One region of the Micromonospora sp. ZG13 genome, then DNA from elsewhere that is predicted to be linked to it. Evidence: predicted binding sites of a transcription regulator. Region 1 holds the regulator's gene; each other region holds the start of a gene.
The links. Region 1 encodes HrcA, which represses chaperone genes, less so after heat shock. Its sites were predicted from a motif close to GGTTNGCACNCTCNNNNNGAGNGTGCNAACC; they were not measured.
Positions count from the first base shown of each region.

Region 2: a site for HrcA is predicted at 1,323-1,353, ahead of groES (co-chaperone GroES). Genes of this name have one in related genera too.
Region 3: a site for HrcA is predicted at 1,127-1,157, ahead of groL (chaperonin GroEL). Genes of this name have one in related genera too.

Region 1 is NZ_JCADBQ010000021.1:62,161-64,425, forward strand. It holds gene AC5L34_RS27450 (DUF4870 domain-containing protein) at 1-296, opposite strand, end outside; gene hrcA (heat-inducible transcriptional repressor HrcA) at 542-1,564, shown strand; gene dnaJ (molecular chaperone DnaJ) at 1,638-2,265, shown strand, end outside.
Region 2 is NZ_JCADBQ010000001.1:341,152-343,416, forward strand. It holds gene groL (chaperonin GroEL) at 1-804, opposite strand, end outside; gene groES (co-chaperone GroES) at 875-1,189, opposite strand; partial or broken gene AC5L34_RS01570 (DUF8688 domain-containing protein) at 1,439-1,882, shown strand.
Region 3 is NZ_JCADBQ010000001.1:686,221-688,485, forward strand. It holds gene groL (chaperonin GroEL) at 1-930, opposite strand, end outside; gene AC5L34_RS03330 (hypothetical protein) at 1,205-2,265, opposite strand, start outside.

The sequences.
Region 1 (2,265 bases):
GGCGGGAAGCCATCGGGCGGCGGATAGCCGGCCCCGGGCGGCGGGAAGCCACCGGGTGGGGGAAGGTCGCCGGGCGGCGGGTACGCGCCGGGCGGGGGATAGCCGCCCGACGGCGGCTGGTCACCGGTGGGCGGCGGATAGCCACCGGGCGGAGGATGGCTGCCCGGGCCCGGTGCCCCGGACAGTGGAGCGGTGGATTCGTCGGAGCCGGCGGGGCCGGGGACCCCCGACGGGGCGGTCGGGTCCGGCGGGAAGCCGGGGTCCCCCGCTCCGGGAGGGCGAGGTGGTTCGGTCATGGAGGTCACGGTAGGGGCAGCCGGCAAGGCGGCACCAGCGTGACACCGGTCGGGATGTCCGAATGGCCGGTCCCGGGCGCCCGCGGACGGGCCGGCACGGTCGGCGATCGGACCGATCGCCCCAGGTCGATCATCGCGTCGGGGGCCCCGCCGACGTAGACTGGCACTCGCTACAGTCGAGTGCCAGCAACCAGCCCGCCCGGCCCCCGCGTGCCGGTGCCGACGTGCGACAGGAGGTGGGGAGGATGGGTCTCGACGACCGCAAGCTCGCCGTGCTGCGCGCGATCGTCGAGGACTACGTCGCCACGCAGGAGCCCGTGGGCAGCAAGGCGCTGGTCGAACGGCACCAGCTGGGGGTCTCGCCGGCGACCGTCCGCAACGACATGGCCGTGCTGGAGGAGGAGGGCTACATCCGCCAGCCGCACACCAGCGCCGGCCGGGTGCCCACCGACCGGGGCTACCGGCTCTTCGTGGACCGGCTGTCCCGGGTCAAGCCGCTCAGCCCGGCCGAGCGCCGGGCCATCGAGCGCTTCCTGGTCGGCGCCGTCGACCTCGACGACGTGGTGCACCGCACCGTCCGGCTGCTGGCGCAACTGACCCGGCAGGTCGCCGTCGTGCAGTACCCGAGCCTGGCCCGTTCCTCGGTGCGTCACCTGGAGCTGGTGCCGATCTCCACCACCCGGCTGATGCTCGTCATGATCGCCGACACCGGCCGGGTCGAGCAGCGGCTGGTCGAGCTGCCCGCCCCGATCCCCGCCGACGACGTCACCGACCTGCGCCGGCTGGTCAACGAGAAGCTGGTCGGCACCCGGCTGTCGGAGACCCCGCCGCTGGTGCAGGCCCTGGTCGAGGAGTCGGTGCCGCACCTGCGCCCGGCCATGACCACCCTCTCCACCGTGCTGCTGGAGACGCTGATCGAGCGGCACGAGGAGCGGATCGCGCTGGCCGGCACGGCCAACCTCACCCGGGGTGGCCTGCTCGACTTCCAGGGCTCCCTGCGCCCCATCCTGGAGGCGCTGGAGGAGGAGGTCGTCATGCTCAAGCTCATCGGCGAGGCCGAGCCGAGCACGACGCGGGTGCTGATCGGCGACGAGAACGAGATCGACAACCTGCGCGCCGCCTCGGTGGTCAGCACCGGCTACGGGCCGGGCACGACCAGCGTCGGCGGCCTCGGTGTGCTCGGGCCGACGCGGATGGACTACCCCGGCACCATCGCCACGGTGCGGGCCGTGGCACGCTACGTGGGCGAGCTGCTGGCCCAGAACTGACCAGTCAGGGCCGACGGCCGGCTCCCGCCGCCGACCGGCGCAACGCGAGACGAACATGAGGACACGGAACGCAGTGGCCAGGGACTACTACGGCATTCTCGGGGTGAGCCGGGAAGCCTCCGACGACGAGATCAAGCGCGCCTACCGCAAGCTGGCGCGGCAGTTCCACCCGGACGTGAATCCGGATCCGGAGGCCCAGGAGAAGTTCAAGGACATCAACGCCGCGTACGAGGTCCTCTCGGACGACCGGAAACGGCAGATCGTCGACCTGGGCGGCGACCCGCTCGCCCCCGGCGGCGGGGGCGCGGGTGGCCCGGGTGGCCCCGGCGGCGCCGGGCCGTTCGTCGGCTTCCAGGACATCATGGACGCGTTCTTCGGCGGCGCGGCCGGCGGCTCGCGGGGTCCCCGACCCCGGACCCGGCCCGGCGCCGACGCGATCCTGCGCCTGGAGTTGGACCTGCACGAGACCGCGTTCGGCGTCGAGGCGCCGATCACCGTCGACACCGCCGTGCTCTGCACCACCTGCTCCGGCGCCGGCACGGCGGCCGGCACCCACCTGGCCACCTGCGAGGCGTGCGCCGGCCGGGGCGAGGTGCAGTCCGTGCAGCGCACCTTCCTCGGTCAGGTGGTCTCCGCCCGGCCGTGCACGGTCTGCCAGGGCTACGGCACCACCATTCCGCACCCGTGCCCGACCTGCGCCG
Region 2 (2,265 bases), on a different contig from region 1:
GGTCTTGCGGATCGAGTTGACCACCAGCGTCGACAGCGCCTGGCCGTCGACGTCCTCGGCGATGATCAGCAGGGGCTTGCTGTTCTGGAGGACCTTCTCCAGCAGCGGCAGCAGCTCCTCGATCGCCGAGATCTTCTGGGTCGTGATCAGGATGTACGGGTCCTCCAGGACCGACTCCTGCGACTCCATGTCGGTGACGAAGTTCGGCGAGATGAAGCCCTTGTCGAACTGGAGACCCTCGGTCACGTCCAGCTCTGTGTGCAGGGCGGAGCCCTCCTCGACGGTGATGACACCGTCGCGGCCGACCTTCTCCATCGCCTCGGCGATCAGCTCGCCGATCGTGGCGTCCTGCGCGGAGATCGTCGCGACGTGCGCGATCGACTTCTTGTCGGCGACGTCGACCGCGCGGCCGAGCAGCGCCTCGGAGACCTTGGCGGCCGCCGCGTCGATGCCCCGCTTGAGGCCGGCCGGGTTGGCGCCGGCCGTGACGTTGCGCAGGCCCTCGCGGACCATCGCCTGGGCCAGCACGGTGGCGGTGGTGGTCCCGTCGCCGGCGACGTCGTTGGTCTTGGTCGCCACCTCCTTGACCAGCTGCGCACCGAGGTTCTCGTAGGGGTTGGTGAGCTCGATCTCCTTGGCGATGGTCACGCCGTCGTTGGTGATCGTGGGCACACCGAACTTCTTGTCCAGGACGACGTTGCGCCCGCGCGGGCCGAGGGTGACCTTGACCGCGTCCGCGAGGGCGTTGACACCGTGCTCGAGCAGGTGCCGGGCGTCGTCCGAGAAGCTCAGGATCTTCGCCATGAATGTCCCTTCGAAGCGACGTCGCCCCGGCCCGGCGAGCCGGACCGGGGCGACGACACTGATCGGTTGCTTACTTCTCGATGACCGCGAGGACGTCGCGGGCGGAGAGCACCAGGTACTCCTCGCCGGCGTACTTGACCTCGGTGCCGCCGTACTTCGAGTAGAGGACGGTGTCGCCGACCTTCACGTCGACCGGCACGCGGTTGCCCTTGTCGTCGATCCGGCCCGGGCCGACAGCGAGGACGGTGCCCTCCTGCGGCTTCTCCTTGGCGGTGTCGGGGATCACGATGCCGGAGGCGGTGGTGGTCTCGGCCTCGTTCGCCTGGACCACGATGCGGTCCTCGAGCGGCTTGATCGCAACCTTGGTCGCGGTAGTCACGGGCATACCCTCCTGGGGTACTGGTTTCGTTACCGGTCGGCGAGCCGACCGGCGTCAATCTGCCACATGCCACCGGGCGGGGCCGTCGTCGCGGGTGCCGGTCCGCCTGGCGTTCAGCGTCCGGGCCACGAGGCCCGGAAGCTGGCACCCTCAGGGCGAGAGTGCTAATCGCAGGTTATTCCTCGGCTAGCACTCCGTCAAGGAGAGTGCCAACCCGCCGCCCGGCGCGTCGGGTCCGACGACCACAATGACCGGGTGGATCTCGACCAGCTCGCCGCCCTGCGTACGCCCGAGGGGTCGGCCGCGCTCGACGCCGCCGCGCGGGTGGCCGGCGGCGACCCGCTGACCGCGGCGGCCGCGCTCCGCTCGGCCGGGCTGCCGGCCGGGCTGGCGTCGGCCGCGCTCACCCAGGCCGAGCTGCGGCGCCGGGCGGTCGGTAAGTTCGGGCCGGCCGCTACGGGCATGTTCCTCACCCGGGCCGGGCTGGAGCAGGCCACCCGGGGGGTCGTCGCGGCGCGGCGGGCCGACCGGTTGCGGGTCGCCGGGGTGCGCACCCTCGCCGACCTCGGCTGCGGCCTCGGCGCGGACGCGCTCGCCGCCGCCCGCGCCGGCATCCGGGTGTACGGCGTGGAGGCCGACCCGGTGACCGCCGCGATGGCCGCCGCGAACGCCGAGGCGGCCGGGCTGGCCGAGCTGTTCACCGTGGAGTGCGGCGACGCCACGGCGTTCGACGTGGACCGGGTCGACGGGGTGTTCTGCGACCCGGCGCGGCGCAGGGCGGGCACCGGGCGACGGATCTTCGACCCCAACGCCTACTCCCCGCCCTGGGACTTCGTGGTCGGGCTGGCCCAGCGGGTGCCGCACACGGTCGTGAAGGTGGCCCCCGGCATCGACCACGCGCTGGTCCCGGCGGGCGCGGAGGCCGAGTGGGTGAGCGTCGACGGCGACCTGGTCGAGGCGGCCCTGTGGTGCGGCGAGCTGGCGCGGGTCCCCCGCCGGGCCACCGTGCTACGCGGCAGGGCAGGGCTTCCGGCCGACGCCCCCGGCGCGGCGGCGGAGGCCTCCGCCCGACCGGCCGGCCC
Region 3 (2,265 bases), on a different contig from region 1:
GACGGCGTCCAGCTTGAGGCCGACCTCCTCGCTGATGACCTGGCCACCGGTGAGGATGGCGATGTCGGCCAGCATGGCCTTGCGGCGGTCACCGAAGCCCGGCGCCTTGACGGCGACCGACTTGAAGGTGCCCCGGACCTTGTTGACGACCAGGGTCGCCAGGGCCTCGCCCTCGATGTCCTCGGCGATGATCAGCAGCGGCTTACCCGACTGCATGACCTTCTCCAGGATCGGGAGCAGGTCCTTCACCGACGAGATCTTGCTGTTGACGATCAGGAGGTAGGGGTCGTCGAAGACGGCCTCCATGCGCTCCGGGTCGGTCATGAAGTAGGCCGAGATGTAGCCCTTGTCGAAGCGCATACCCTCGGTGAGCTCCAGCTCCAGCCCGAAGGTGTTGCTCTCCTCGACGGTGATGACGCCTTCCTTGCCCACCTTGTCCATCGCCTCGGCGATGATCTCGCCGACGCTGGTGTCACCGGCGGAGATGGAGGCGGTGGAGGCGATCTGCTCCTTGGTCTCGACGTCCTTGGCGAGCTTGAGCAGCTCCTCCGAGACGCTGGCCACGGCGGCCTCGATGCCCCGCTTCAGGGCGATCGGGTTGGCACCGGCGGCCACGTTGCGCAGGCCCTCGCGGACCAGGGCCTGGGCCAGGACGGTCGCCGTCGTCGTGCCGTCACCGGCGACGTCGTCGGTCTTCTTGGCGACCTCCTTGACCAGCTCGGCGCCGATCTTCTCGTAGGGGTCCTCGAGCTCGATCTCCTTGGCGATGCTCACACCATCGTTGGTGATGGTGGGGGCACCCCACTTCTTCTCGAGCACGACGTTGCGGCCCTTGGGGCCGAGCGTCACCTTCACGGCGTCGGCGAGCTGGTTCATGCCCCGCTCGAGGCCGCGGCGAGCCTCTTCGTCGAACGCGATCATCTTGGCCATACGGCGTTGTCCTCCTGGACACTCACGGGCCACCCGGAGTGTGTGTCCCGGATGGGCCGCCTGGTGTACGCACCTTGGGACGTCGCCACCTGGCGACGACGACGTCTCCTCGGCCGGGCCGGATAGCCCGCGACGACCGGCCATGTGCCGCAGCCGCGTCTGGACGCCGCTACGACCGTGGCCCTACCGCCCCGACCATTGGCACTCACGGTATGCGAGTGCCAATGACTTGTTTAGCACTCTCCCCTGCCGAGTGCAAGCACGATGGGCCCGGTCAGCCGAGTTCGCCGGCCAGCCGCGCGCTGTCCACCGGCCCCTCGTGGGCGCGTTGCTCGGCGTACGTGACGACCAGTCCGACCAGCTGGGCGAGGTGGGTCGGCAGGGCCAGCAGCGCGCCCACCACCGCAACCACGATCACGCCGACCGCCGTGCCGGGCGAGTCCATCGGGGTGGTGCCGAACGGCAGCGCGCCGATGCCCTCCACCATGCCCGCGGCGCCGCCGCCGACGATCACCGCCGCCGCCACCAGCGCCACCCGGCCGAGCAGCAGGCCGAGCCGGTCGTGGAACATCCGGAAGGACCGGCCGATCGGGTGCTGCCGCTCGAACAGGTAGACCGGGCCGGCCATGCTCAGCGCGAAGGCGAAGTAGATGCCGGGGATGAAGCAGAGGCAGAGGCCGAGGCCGATGATCACGCTCATCAGCAGGGTCCAGGCCCAGAGGCCCAGGGCCCGGCGCGCCCCGTACGACAGGGCGGCGCCCAAGCTGACCGGCTGACCGGCCGCCTGCCGGGTGACCACCCAGGTGCCGGCCGCCCAGCCCAGGCTCTGCACGAAACCGAAGACGAGGGCGCTGCCGAGCACCACGGACAGCATGACGCCCAGGTCGGTCACGAAGGTGTCGGGCAGCGCGGCGGGATCGTCGCCCATCGACTGCTCCCACTTGGCGGTCGGGTCGAGGACCAACGAGAGCACCGACACCACGAGGGCCGGCAGCACCTGGGTGAGCAGCAGGATCGGCAGCAGCAGCAGCCAGCCCCGGCGCACCGCGCCGACGCACCGGTTGAACCAGCCGTTGACGCCCGCGCCGGGCGGGGTGACGAGCAGGTCGGCCGGGTCGAGGCCGTGCCCCGGCGGGTACCACCCGTGGCCCGGCTGCCCGGGGTAGGCGACCGGAGCGCCCGGATACCACGGCTGCCCGCCGTACGGGCCCGAGCCGACCGGGTATCCGCCGGTGGGCGGGAAGACCCAGCCCTGCGGCGGTGGACCGGCCGGCGCGCCGCCGGGTGGCGGCGCGGAGGGGTCGGGGTCTCCCGGGGGCGGCGCGGCCTGGGGCG